DNA from 3 places in the Bacillus cihuensis genome. Region 2 is predicted to be linked to each of the others. Evidence: riboswitches for the same ligand, from Rfam matches in the RefSeq annotation. Region 2 holds a riboswitch; each other region holds the start of a gene.
The links. A riboswitch is a leader RNA that binds a small molecule or an ion and turns the genes downstream of it on or off. The one in region 2 is predicted to bind cobalamin.
Positions count from the first base shown of each region.

Region 1: linked by a shared signal. The riboswitch ahead of V179_RS0121910 (FecCD family ABC transporter permease) and the one ahead of mmgD (citrate synthase) in region 2 are both predicted to bind cobalamin.
Region 3: linked by a shared signal. The riboswitch ahead of V179_RS0126380 (hypothetical protein) and the one ahead of mmgD (citrate synthase) in region 2 are both predicted to bind cobalamin.

Region 1 covers NZ_KI632498.1:5,576-10,411, reverse strand. The annotation lists gene V179_RS0121915 (ABC transporter ATP-binding protein) at 1-1,392, opposite strand, end outside; gene V179_RS0121910 (FecCD family ABC transporter permease) at 1,398-2,462, opposite strand; cobalamin riboswitch at 2,621-2,800, opposite strand; gene V179_RS0121905 (hypothetical protein) at 3,034-3,282, opposite strand; gene V179_RS0121900 (hypothetical protein) at 3,324-3,632, opposite strand; tRNA gene V179_RS0121895 (tRNA-Arg) at 3,739-3,812, shown strand.
Region 2 covers NZ_KI632495.1:195,013-199,848, forward strand. The annotation lists gene V179_RS0106735 (S8 family peptidase) at 840-1,820, shown strand; cobalamin riboswitch at 1,982-2,179, shown strand; gene mmgD (citrate synthase) at 2,592-3,722, shown strand; gene prpD (2-methylcitrate dehydratase) at 3,803-4,836, shown strand, end outside.
Region 3 covers NZ_KI632502.1:10,178-15,013, reverse strand. The annotation lists gene V179_RS0126390 (hypothetical protein) at 1-147, shown strand, start outside; gene V179_RS0126385 (ABC transporter substrate-binding protein) at 579-1,544, opposite strand; gene V179_RS0126380 (hypothetical protein) at 1,587-2,096, opposite strand; cobalamin riboswitch at 2,283-2,501, opposite strand; gene V179_RS0126370 (AAA family ATPase) at 2,940-3,896, shown strand; gene V179_RS0126365 (DUF58 domain-containing protein) at 3,896-4,836, shown strand, end outside.

The DNA of each region.
Region 1 (4,836 bases), on a different contig from region 2:
ATACACACCAGAGCTAACTAGCTTACGTAATGATTCCATAGATTCACCATGCCGAATGTCTGTACCCCGTTGCGAAGCAGCAATTAAGATGCTGTCCTCCGTCATTGTTTCTTCTCCATACCCGTATAACGCCTTCACCTTTGCTTCCGTTGCAGTTACAAGGCATTGAATAAATGCTTCTTCCGTTAAACACCCATTTACAAATACCCATGTATGGATGTTTGATCCTATCACTTTTTCAGACTGAACGACATGATGTGGATTATGGATATTCCTTTTTCCAGCCGTTACCACGATAAAAATTGAAATATTATCTCCTTGATAGAATCTGACCGCTACTGTTTTCAGATCAACATTTGTTATCATCCCTATCGTCTCACTTCGATTAAATCCATGAGCTGACAAGTACTCAATCATTTCCTTTTGAGGATCTGAGCAATCAAAGGTACGCTTGTTATGACAATTCACAAATGTTTGGTACCAGCCATTCCCAATCTCTGTCATTCCTAATGATATCGTCTTAAGCGGGATCGGTGATTTCAATGCAAGCCAATCATCTTTCTTTTCTATATATTGCTCGTTAATTACTAAAGTTTCTTGCTCTTTTGCAAGATGAGCTGGAACAATGAATAATTGTGATTTAGGAACATTGGGATGTGGGTAATTTTCAATGTCTGTTTGGTATACTGCTTGAACGCGTTCTCGTTTTAACACTTCATTCGGTTTATCATTGATTTGAATTTGTCCTTTATCCAAAAGTAGCAGTCTATCACAGTAAAGACTAGCAAGATTTAAATCATGAAAAATAGAAACAACAGTCAGATCTCTTTCCTTTGTCCAACTTTTCATCAAGTCGAGTAACTCTTTCTGATAGGAAAGATCCAAATGATTTGTCGGCTCATCCAAGAAGAGAATTTCCGGTTCTTGTGCCAATGACTGTGCAAGCAAGACACGCTGTCTCTCACCACCAGAAAGCTGGTCAAATGGTAGATGTTGAAACGGAGTAGTACCCGTCTGTTTCATAACTCTTTGGACCACTTCTTCATCTTCCTTTGACCAACTCTGTAGTAAACCCTTTTGATGCGCATATCTGCCAAGCGAGACTGTTTCTTTTACCGTATAGGAAAAAGCCTGTGTAGAGTGCTGTGGCAAGACAGCACTTACTCTAGCCAGTTCCTTCGTACGGTACTCCTGCAGCCGTTTTCCTTTAAGCAAGATCTCACCACTATGATAAGGTAAAATGCCACTCATCATTTGAAGCAGCGTAGTTTTTCCACTGCCATTCGGTCCGAGAATTCCAAACAATTCTCCTCGAGCAACCTCGAATGAAAGATTTTTCAAAACAGGCATATTCTTGGTATACCCACCTATCAATTCAGTAACAGTTAGCATATTTATCACCTTCGTTCTTCTATCCTGCGCCGTTTTAATAAAATTATAGCAAAGACGGGGGCACCAATTAATGCGGTAATAACGCCAATTGGTAATTCAGCTGGGGAAATAATAACCCTTGACACAAGATCCGCCAAAATTAAGAATCCCGCCCCAATAATCATCGACAACGGCAATAAATGCTTATGATCTGGACTAACAAGTCGTCTCGTGAAATGTGGAATCACTAAGCCAACAAAGCCTATTGTCCCTGAAACGGCTACAGCAGCCCCGGTTAACAGCGAACCTGCAATCAAAATCATTAGCTTTCTTTGTTTCACGTTCACACCCAAATGCTGGGCACGCTCTTCTCCAAAGGATAAAGCATTCAGTTCACGAGCATTCAGCATAAGGATCACAGTTCCAACGATAAAAAATGGCAGAATAATCCCCACATAACTCCATCCTCGCATTGATACGCTTCCTAATAGCCAGCCAATAATCTGACGTAATTCTTCTCCAGTCAAGGCAATCATTAAGGAAATAAACGCACCTAAAAACGAACTAAAAATAATCCCTGTTAAAATAATTGTCTCTACCTTTATCGAGCGATCCATTTTCTGTGCAAACAACAACACAGAGAAAATCGTCAAGAATGAAAACAAGACACTTAATAACGGTAAAGTAAATAAGCCAATAACAGGTAGAGAAAGCCCAAAGAAAATCGTTACAACTGCTCCTACTGAAGCCCCAGAAGAGACACCGAGTGTATAAGGATCGGCTAACGGATTTCGCAAAAGCCCTTGAAACGCTGCACCAGAAATGGCAAGGGATGCGCCTACTAAACCGGCCAACACAACACGCGGCAAACGTATTTTCATTACAATATTTGTGAACATCACATTCGCTTCAGTTGAAAGTGGTAATTGGAACACTTCCTTGCCAATAATTTGGAAAAGCTCCGAAACAGGGACTGATACCGAACCTACTGAAATTCCAACAATCATTGAAAAAGCAAGAAATGCAAATGCAAGTATATAAGCTAATTGTTTACCATTTTGTAAATTTTTTTGCTTTAATGAATTTCGCAAATTCTACTAGTCCCCTATCATACGTTTTTACAGGGAATAATTAAAAGGTCAGCCTCCACTATTTTTTCAGGAAGGCTGACCCTTATGAGTCAATCGTCTATAGTATGAACAGATATTCCCGTACGTCTGCCACACACCTTCCTATCCACGTAGGTAAATTTGGTGCACAAATACAGGCAGGTTTCCTGGCTTATGGTCTACACTTACAGCACCTTCCCATATTTTCATACAGTGGCTATCTACTGCTCGCTCGCATTTACAGTGGCGGGACCGCGTTGGATTTTCACCAACTGCCCTTTTAAGTCTTAGAAAAAGACACCTATTTCGTTTTTGTATTTTGTTTCTATCCATCTATTATACACAATTGAACGCGATAATTAGTCAGAAAATTATTACATAATGAGTCAACAGACAATCTTTTTTATCCCCTGTCACAACAACTCTTTACTTTTTTCTTTGCTCTGATTCTAAGTACTTTATTAGCTCTTCGTCATTATTGGTTCGCAACACTTCTTGTGTATAGTCAAAAATAATATAGATGGGGATGCTCTCTATTTTCAATTCAGGATATTCAGACGATAATTCTATCAGTCACTATCGTGCGAATTGGGCTCAAATCATACTTATGTTCAGCAAAATTAATAGGACTGACATCTGATTTTCCAAGGATAGTTATTGCGCTATTTTCATGTTCTCTCGGCAATAATACCTGATCAGAAACGAGCTGTTTAATGTCCAGTTTAATGGAATATGTCGTCTCTTTCCCAGCCAGCCACTTTGCATGGATAAGATAAGATTTATAACCAACCCCATTTTCCAAGGTATACTCTCTGAAACTGACTGTATTCCACCCCTCCGTTCTTATAAAATCCTCTCCATCTCCAAAATTGCAATCTCTGAAATGCAGAAACCTTCCGGCTCTTCAACAAATTCAACTGTAAGTTTTGTTCGTGGGTTAACCTTCGTAATAGGATCTTCTTTCTGGCTTTTCACAATTACGGTCCCATCCATTTTAAAACTGCGAACCTGATAAGCAATCCTATCTCCATCCACTGTTGCTAGTAACTCTGTAGGTTTATGAAGTTTCTTTGTTTTGGCTTTATCCAGGATATATAATGAGAGAGCGCCCCTAAACACAAGAACAACTATTAAAAAAATACTTTTTTTCATTAGATCCCCCTATTTATTTTAAAGTGGGCCTAATTTTCTTTAGCGCATAAATCTTGAAAATTTTTCTTATAACAACTATAATATATCAGTCACACTCTTTTCATATGTCCCAGTAGCTCAGCAGGATAGAGCGACAGCCTCCTAAGCTGTAGGTCGTAGGTTCGACTCCTATCTGGGACGCTAAGTAGAAACAGCCAAAACCTTGATATTATAAGGTTTTGGCTGTTTTATTTTATAGTACAGTTCAACACATTTTATATGATACAGCTGTTTTGCCGAAAATCTGCCGAAAACTAATTATGAAGCTGCCCCTTCAAAGGGCATATTTCTTCAATTCCACTCACATGCCCCACCGTCCCTATCCCGGTCTAAATCATAAGGACCTTTATCTGGCCCCCGTTGGCTTCATAAAACAGCTGGGCATCTTCCTTGTTGTCAAAGTTCGAACAATCATAATCCTATGTTGCGTAGGAATTGGGGTTTCCTTTCCTTCCTCTTCGCATCCTGAACTCGTCGGTTCTGCCTCATAACTATTAAGAAGAGTACATATCCACATTCCAAGAAGAGCTATACTAATAATGCTCAGAATCCAAGGAAAGGATTTACGCCAAATACCAGGCTCGAAAACTTCGTTGTTTCTTCTCTTAAACATATTCAAAGTCTACTTTCACGTTTACTAATAATCCATTTATCACAACGAAAAGAACGATTGTTTTATTAAACAATCGCACTCGATAGTAAATTTCAATAAATTCAAGTTTATTCTGTCGACCACTGTTATAATTCAGTGAATTACATCATGCCGCCCGTAAGGTGAGAGTGTGTAATTTCTTTAATGACGTATGCGAAATGTGCGGTATTTCAAGGACTTTAACACATTCAATATATATTATTTTTGTTTACCGGTAAAGAGATACGAGATAATGAAAAAGAGGCTCCTCAAAAGTTTACTCAACTATGAGAAGCCTCTATTAAAAATCCTCTATGTTAGCAAAATGTTTGCATTTCACTCACACAACCCCTTAGATTTGGCTTTTCATATTTACAAATTTAACAACAAAATTACGAATATTTTAAAAATTAAACGGTCACAAATCTCGACTTGGGTACTATTGCCTAGTATTTCATCCTCGATAGTGAAAATCTACACTCTTAAATAATAAGAGGAAGTGTCACTCCCCTCCCTACCTCGCCCATTTTTAGA
Region 2 (4,836 bases):
AAAGTATAACTTTATTTATTACAAGGGTAAACGACAGTATAAACTTATAGCTTAAGACAGAGTCTTCTTAGGTTTTGTGTTTGCGAAAAGGTCTAATTATCTTTTCTTTCGCAAGTAGAACAGATTTCCACTCTCACCGCTATGCTAATTGCCATAACATATTGAGTTATATATACTCAACAAATTGAATAGTAAAGAGTAAAGGGGGATGATTACATTAACTAAGATTGTTTGGATAGTTATATCATGTTTTCTTTTATTTATTATCCTTGAAACAGGAATATCACTTTGGATAAACAATTGGACTTTTGAAATTCGATTTTCTAAATTAAAAAGATTTTCCATTAAAAAGATAATAAAGATTAGGCGGCGATCTAAAATGAAAGGGTGAATTGGTACTAGACGGGATTTGAACTCCATGGGTATCGCGGTTCTAGTCCGGCTCCGGTTATAAATATGATGCATTAAGAATAATTAGTGGACCTTTTGATACGAGGGGATCACTTCACAATAGGAGCTTTTTTACAGCTCCTTATTTCTGGTTGAATGGGTCAGGGGGGAATAACATAACCCATCTGAATGTAATTATTTCAATTTGTCGGTATGTAGGAAAGCTGTTATTATAGTTTTTTAAAATCGATAAAAGTAAGGTAGTTCCCTAGTAAACTATAAGTTCAAATGATACAAAGGTTTATAGCGAATGCTTATCCCCGTACATAGAATAAAGAAATGCTAATTTAGCTAACCTAAACGGGTTATAAGTGTGATACTCCACATCTGTCCTTAAAAAAGGAGTTGCTACTTCCCAATTAGGGTTAATTTGAAGGGAGAGGAACGTATTGCCTAATGTTCAACTAATACCGTTCCGTGTTGAAGGTGTTAAAGAAAACACTGTGGAAGTTCCACGAGGGATAAGAATGATTCGCGCACGCTCAATTTGGAGGGAAGGTTATAAAGGAGAGAACATTGTAGTGGCTGTAATTGATACGGGATGCCAGCCAGATCACCCTGATTTAATTAATCAAATTATTGGAGGGTATAATTTCACAGATGATAATAATAGTAATCCTATTAATTTTGCCGATAATAACGGACATGGGACACATGTCTGCGGAATTATTGCAGCAGCAAAAAATGGTTTTGGAGTAGTTGGTGCAGCGCCTAAAGCGAAATTGTTAGTACTTAAGGCTTTAAATGGATTAGGAGAAGGAACTACAGACAACATTTCATCAGCTATTGATTACGCTATCAATTGGACTGGCCCAAAAGGTGAAAAAGTACGGGTTATCTCTATGTCATTAGGGGGATCAAATGATGATCCATCCTTACATTCATCGATTAGAAACGCAGTTCAAGCAAATATAATGGTCGTGTGTGCTGCAGGAAATGATGGGGATGGAATTGCCGATACAATTGAGTACAGTTATCCAGCTGCTTATCCGGAAGTTGTAGCTGTAGGTTCGATTAACCAGCGCGGACGCATATCCAGATTTAGTAATTCTAATGGTGAAGTGGATTTAGTAGCCCCAGGGGAGCAAGTTGTATCAACCTTTCCTGGTAACCAATTTGCCGTATTATCTGGTACATCTATGGCCGCTCCACATGTGTCAGGGGCTGTTGATCTATTAATAGACAAGTTTGAAACAATTCTTGGGCATAGATTAACAGAGTTAGAAGTATATAATGAACTCTTAAAACAGACAGTTCCACTAGGAAATCCAGAGACTCAAGAAGGACATGGAATGCTAAAACTAAATCACCGGAAGGTAGAAAAAATAAAAGAACTGTTAAAAGGGTTTAACTTACACATAGAAAATTAACATCATAATTAAATTATCTAAAGGAAAAAGTTTGCATATAAGGAGATACCCCTTGGTCAGAGCGTGTCTAGGAAAAGATTGTGATCAATTCACAACTTCTAATTGGGAAAATTAAAAAATAAAAAATTGCAATATTTTGAATATTTTGTTATATTTAAAATTGAATAAGCTAATTAATAGGTGTGAATAAAGAACTTTTTATATCTACTTAAAAGGGAAGTTGATTTGAGTCCCGCAACTACCGTCTTTTGTAATTGAGAGCGCACCGAAAAATGCCTCTGTTCTTGGACAATAAAAATGGGAAGATTCGAAAATCAATTATCATGAGCCGGTAGTCCTTCCTAATTAATAGAGTACTAAGTCCCTGAAAGGCTAGGGATAGTCGTGGATGAGATAGCAATAAAATTTTTTAGTGAATGAACAACTTATTAGAAGTTGTTTTTTTGTGTTTAGTTCCTGTTCCAATCAATTATTAAGACTAAAAGCACCAATGAAAAATATAAATCGGTATTGTTTGTTGCTATTTAAGATAGTTCGCAAAAATTAAAAGGGGGCTATAGAGTACAGAAGGCTATTACAACAATTGCTTTAAGTCTGTAATATTAAACAATCTAGTTTGTAAGAGATCCAACACGACAAGATAGTCATACAAAATAAAATATGAAATAGAATTACAAAGAATAGACGATGAAGAGAAGAAGTTGCTTTTGCATAATTTTGATAATACTTTCAAGAACTTGTATCAAGACTATTTGAATTGGAGGAGTAAAAATGACTAGACAAGTAAATTATTCCCCTGGACTGGATGGAGTTATTGCAGCTGAAACAAAACTGTCTTTCCTAGATACAATTCATAGTGAGATTGTCATACAAGGATATGATCTTATTAAGTTATCAGAAAATAACGATTATTTAGATATCGTATTTTTACTACTTCACGAAAGATTTCCATCATCAGAAGAAAAACGAATACAAGAACAAACTTTGAAGGATGAATATGATGTTCCCGAAGATATTCTGAAGATATTAAAACTATTACCAGAGAAAACACATCCAATGGATGGACTAAGAACGGGTATTTCTGCATTAGCCGGATATGATGCTCAAATTAATGATCGTTCATTAACAGTAAATAAGAAACGCGCCTACACTTTATTGGGGAAAGTACCTAATATCGTAGCAAATAGTTACAGAGTACTTAATAAACAAGAAGTTGTACCTCCGAAAAAAGATTTATCATATAGTGCCAATTTCTATTACATGATTACCGGAAAAGTACCATCTGCAATTGAGGAAAAAATATTTGACCAATCTTTATTATTATATAGCGAACATGAGATGCCGAATTCTACTTTTACAGCTAGAGTTATCGCCTCGACACAATCTGATTTGTATGGTGCCTTAACAGGAGCTGTAGCTTCATTAAAAGGTAGTTTACATGGAGGAGCAAATGAAGCTGTTATGTACATGCTTTTAGAAGCTGGTTCAGTTGAAAAGTTTAAGCAGTTACTTAAACAGAAATTAGCCAGTAAAGAAAAGATCATGGGATTTGGTCATCGCGTTTATATGAAGAAGATGGATCCTAGAGCACTCATCATGAAAAAAGCATTAAAACAGCTTTGTGATTCTAAGGGTGACGACTTACTTTATAAAATGTGTGAAGCTGGTGAAGTTGTTATGGAGAGAGAAAAAGGGCTTTATCCAAATTTAGATTACTATGCAGCTCCTGTTTACTATATGCTAGGACTTCCAATTGAAATATATACACCGATTTTCTTTAGTGCTAGAACAGTAGGTTTATGTGCTCATGTGGTTGAACAACATGCAAACAATCGACTTTTCCGACCTCGTGTCAATTATATTGGCGAGCGTCATAACCCCAATGTTTTATCAAAACCGTAAGATATTAGCTCGCTGGATGGACGTTGTGAAAGACGTCCATCCAATTAATAAACGAATTATAATAGAAAGGGAATGAAAAAATGCTGAAAATAAACGGAATTGATCGAACGCAAACAGATGTGTTATTAGCAGACATTGCAGATTACGTATTAAACAAAGAGATTACTAGCACAGAGGCATATGAAACGGCTCGTTATGTTCTACTTGATACAATTGGCTGTGGTATTTTAGCACTTCGATATCCAGAATGCACGAAATTATTAGGACCAGTAGTTCCTGGTACAATTGTTCCAAATGGTACTCGTATTCCAGGTACTTCATATGTGCTAGACCCAGTTAAAGGTGCGTTTAATATTGGCTGCATGATTCGTTGGTTAGACTATAACGATACATGGTTAGCTGCAGAATGGGGACATCCATCTGATAACTTGGGAGGTATTTTAGCAATAACTGATTACTTAAGTCGTGTGAATATTGCTGAAGGAAGAGAAGCATTAACTGTGAAAGATGTTCTTGAAATGATGATTAAAGCACATGAGATTCAAGGAGTATTAGCATTAGAAAATAGTTTAAATCGGGTTGGACTAGACCACGTTTTATTTGTAAAAATAGCGACAACTGCGGTCGTTACAAAAGCACTAGGTGGAACTAGAGAAGAAATTATTGCTGCATTATCTAACGCATGGATTGATAATTCTAGCTTGCGTACATATCGTCACACTCCCAATACGGGATCACGAAAATCATGGGCAGCTGGTGATGCTACAAGTCGAGCTGTACACCTAGCTATGATGGCAGTTAAAGGAGAAATGGGGTATCCAACAGCTCTTTCTGCACCAGGCTGGGGCTTCCAAGATGTATTATTCAATAATCAAGAATTGAAACTTGCCCGTCCACTAGATTCATATGTAATGGAAAATGTGTTATTTAAAGTATCTTTCCCCGCTGAATTTCATGCGCAAACAGCTGCAGAATGTGCAGTAAAATTGCATGCTGAAGTAAAAAACCGCCTTGATGAAATAGATCAAGTAAAAATAACAACTCATGAATCAGCTATTCGAATAATTGATAAAAAAGGACCGTTGAACAATCCTGCTGATCGTGACCACTGTAT
Region 3 (4,836 bases), on a different contig from region 2:
TGGCTCTATTTGATCATTGGTGGTATCGTTCTTATCGCACTTGCCAGCTTTTTTGAATGGAAAAAACAAAAGGAAAATACGACGTCAAAGGAAATTCTTGAACGTAACAAAGAAAAAATTCGGAAATGGTTTGCGCGTTGGAGGTAGAATGATGTGGTTGATGAGTCATGTTTCATAACAAGTAAAACATCCATGAGCGCCTGCACTAAAGCCCAACGATGAAAAAGTATCAGGTTTTATAAACTGTATCACCTTATGAAGATGGCGGTACGGAGCTGATTTTACGAAGAACCGCCTCATGTCCATCATACAAAAAAGAGATTGTTTGATAACGAAAAGGTCAGGACACATCTACTATATATTGTTTAGAAGACGGTTAAATGTCATGGTAAAGTGAAACTACAATCAGTGGGAGGCTTCATACCCCACTGATTGTTAGTTGAACCATTCGGGCATTAACGGTATATAGAGTGTGAGGTCTGACCCTTTTGGGTTCTTTTCTGTACAAGAAACTTTCCGAGGTTGCTGGGCTATGCCTAAGAATAGGGAGAGCCCACGCCACAGTATGAAGTTTCGGTTTATTTAAAAAGTTCAGGATAGACGGTTTTGGCAACAAGTTCGACAGCTTCGCCTATGCGTGGTCCTGGGCGGGACATCACGTCTTCATTTAAGTAGTATACTTTGTCCTCTTTAACGGCTGTAAGTTGGTCCCAACCTGTACGGGTCTTAATTTCTTGCTCAGGGTTTTCAATAAAACCAGCAGTCGTTGTGATGACATCAGGATTACGCTTAATGATTTCTTCCTCAGAAACTTTGATCCAACCTTCTTGATCCTCAAAGATGTTGGTTACCCCTGCTTTTGCTAAGATTTCTTGTTGAAATGTCTTCTTGCCAGGTGTATAGATTTCTGGAGCAGGGCTTATTTCTAAATAGACACTTTTCTTTTCATTTACAGTGTCCGTTTTATCAACCACAGCTGCAATTTGGTTTTTAATTGCATCGACGATTTCAGCGCCTTTCTCCTTAACGCCCATTACTTCTGCAATTTGCTGAATGTCACCGTAAACATCTTCAAATGTAGCAGCAGATGCAATGACAAAGATTGGGATTCCAGCGTCTTTCAGTGGCTGTAAGGTAGCCTCGTCACCAATCGTATAGGCGATAATGACATCGGGATTTAATGCAATTATTTTCTCTGCATTAATATTCATTGAATCAGAAACTGATTCAATGTCGGCTGCCTTTTCTGGATAGTTATCAACATCTGTGACCCCGACTATTTTTTCACCTGCACCTAGAGCAAAGAGAATTTCTGTATTACTTGGCTGAAGGGAGATAACTTTTTCAGGGACTTTATCAAAGGTGATTTTGTTGCCAAGATCGTCAGTTACTGAATATGGCTGGTCCTTTTCTTGTTTAACTTCACTTGCAGGGGCATCATCCTTATTTGGTGCTGATTGATTATTATTCCCACACCCAGCAAGTACTAAAGTAAATGAAAGCATTAGGGCAAGTAGCCAATTGTTCGATATGAATTGTTTCATTGTGTTCTCCTCATTTCTTATTCCAATTATTGAGTGGATGCATTATTTTTTCGTCGATTTAATGTCATAACATATACTCTCGTGAGGGATTTCATCGACGCCAAGTTGTTTATTGACATAGACGGCCATAACGAATAAAACGTTCGCTAATAAGTGAGTATAATCGAACAAGATTTTAGGAACTTCTCTTTCAAGACTCACTTTATGAAGCGCTCGCACCGATTTCTTGGCTTCGCTGCGGCAAGTATGTAAAATGCAAGCTCCAGGAGTTCCTTGTGGCAAAACGAAGGTGCTGATTGCGTCTTTTACCTCTATTGAATAAAAATCATACATGCTACTCAAGTGATCTAAGTCTTCTTGTGTAATGCCTAAACGTCCGCGTACTGAGCCATTTAGGTTATACCCCATGTCGAGTAAATACATTAAATCTTTGTGTACAACAGGGACATCCTTTGTAAATGCACATGCTAAGCCGATTCGTGATGTCAAAGAGTCAGTCCTGATTTCAAAGTCCACTGTTGAAGCTGATTCGCGCATGTATGGATAACACATAAAACGGAAATCTTTTTTTGCCAAATATAATCCCCCTTATCTGCTAAATAGAGTGAATCCCCCTTTGGATCGCTTCCTATAACAAAAAAAACCGACCAAGAAAATTGGGCGGCACACCATCATGCATATCCAGTTGGAAAGAAAAGATGAGAGTTTGCCGTACAATCCTCTTATCTTCCGAAGAGTATAATACGCTGGAAAGAAGGCAGGTCTCCTGGCTTGTGCTTCATTTTACTTTAAGAACCTTCCCATTAACATCACAGAATGTTGCACTTTGCTCGATTCCGTTAAATAAACAGTGGTTTATCCTTATTTCATGGCACTCACAGTTGCGGAAACAGCTTCGGTTCTTCACCGAATTCCCTATTAAGCTGAAAGTTCAGCACCCTTTTTCTGCAAGATTATATTCACTTATCAGTAGTTTACCATATAATTCTGATAAAAAACTTATACTTTCACTAGATATATTTAGTTTATTTTTAACATTCGAATAACTACTTGTTTAATAAAAGATCCAATGTTTTAATTGTGGATTCAAGTTGATAAAAACTTTTTGGTACGAAATCTACAGGCTTATGATTTCGATATCGGATAGTAAGTTTTCATACATGCGTGGAATAGAGTACTTTAGAATTTTATCTAACCATATTAATCTCTGTTAATAGCCTGAATCTTTTAAGTAACTCAATTATGTAAAGATTGTAAATATACTGGAAAAAGAAGGGGTTTCGAGAAAGTTGTCGAACTTAGTTTCAAGAAATGGTTTATATCAAATAAGAACAGGTAAGAAATTTTTCGGTTTTTTTGAAAAAATGATAAGGAATGGTTTACAGGAGGTAAGAAATGACATATGAAGGAAAGCACCCAAAATTGAATGAAGTAATCCATAATATTGAGAAGGTTATTATTGGGAAAAGAGATATAGCAGAATTAAGTGTAGTAGCCCTACTGGCGGGTGGGCATGTTTTGTTGGAAGATGTTCCGGGTGTTGGCAAAACAATGATGGTTCGTGCGCTGGCAAAGTCAATCAGTGCAGATTTTAAACGTATTCAATTCACACCTGACTTGTTGCCATCTGATGTAACAGGCGTTTCCATTTATAATCCAAAGGAACAAGAATTTGTTTTCCGACCTGGGCCAATAATGGGAAATATTATCCTCGCTGATGAGATTAATCGAACATCTCCAAAAACTCAATCTGCTTTATTAGAAGGGATGGAAGAGGCTAGTGTGACGATTGACGGTGTAACAAGGGTGTTGGAGCAGCCGTTCTTTGTCATGGCGACGCAAAATCCTATTGAATATGAAGGAACCTATCCGCTACCTGAAGCTCAATTGGATCGTTTTTTATTAAAGATGAAAATGGGATACCCTGATATATATGAAGAAATGGAAGTTCTTAATCGGGCCCGCTTAGTACCGCCGATTGAGAATCTTGCGCCAGTGATGTCATTGGTTGAACTGCGCGGTTTGCAGCAAGAGGCAAAGTCCATCATTGTCGATGATACGATTAAACATTATATTGTTGAAATGACACAAAGAACACGTAATCATCGTAGTGTGTACCTAGGTGCAAGTCCTCGTGGATCAATAGCCTTAATGAAAGCATCTCAAAGCTATGCACTATTATGTAACAGAGATTATGTGTTGCCGGATGATGTTCAATATCTTGCCCCGTTTGTGTTATCGCATCGTCTCATCTTGAAATCTGAAGCGAAGTACGAGGGGATTACAGCTGAGCAAGTGGTTGCTGAGATTATTGAAAATAATCCAGTGCCAGTAAAAAGGGCCGTGAATTAATGATGCAATTATTAGTGGAGAAAATAAGACCTTATGTAAAGGTCATTATGCTCATTTGTTTAGTGTTCTTTGCATTTGTGTTTGCGATGTTTCAAGGAGGCTTCCTAAGTTGGTTTTTACTCTTTACGTTTCTGCCTTTTGCCCTTTGTTCGATCGGTGTCTTTTTCTATCCGATACACAAGTTCACAGTAACAAGATCATTAGATAAAACGGAGTTTAGAGCAGGGGAAACGATTGAAGTAAGAATTGAAATTTCACGAAAAGACCGCTTTCCGCTTTTATTTCTTTTGATAGAAGAAGAGCTTGATGGCAGATTAGGTAAAAGCGCTTCGATGAAGAAAGTAATTATTTTTCCTTGGTTTCGGAAATCATTTTCACTTAGGATGAAGCTTCATAATCTACCAAGGGGAGACCATAGCTTATCGGGGATTCGTCTGAAAACTGGAGATATCATTGGGTTATTCGACAAGGAAGCCAAGTATGACCTTCCAAAAAAAATTCTAGTCTGGCCTGCTTACTATGATTTGGCGTATAAGCAATTGGAGAATTTCTTTGATCGTGGCGAAGTAGGGTCTGTAAAAAAGATGCAGCGCGAGTATTCCATTGTCAGTGGAGTTCGAGAATACCAACCGGGCGACCAAATGTCTTGGATTAATTGGAAAGCTACGGCCAATAAGAATGCCATCATGACCAAGGAATTTGATGAGCAGAAAAATCATGATGTGTATATCATTTTAGACGAAGAATCCTCACAATCCTTTGAAGATTTGGTTGTATTTGCTGCCTCATTCGCGCATGCCTTACTGAAGAAAGGGGTACTTGTTGGATATGCAGGTTCAGCGATGCATGAAGCGCCCCTAGCAGTCCGTGGCGGAGATGGCCAGAGGCAAAGGATATTTTATCGACTTGCTAAAACAGAAGCAGATGAAAAAGGAAGCTT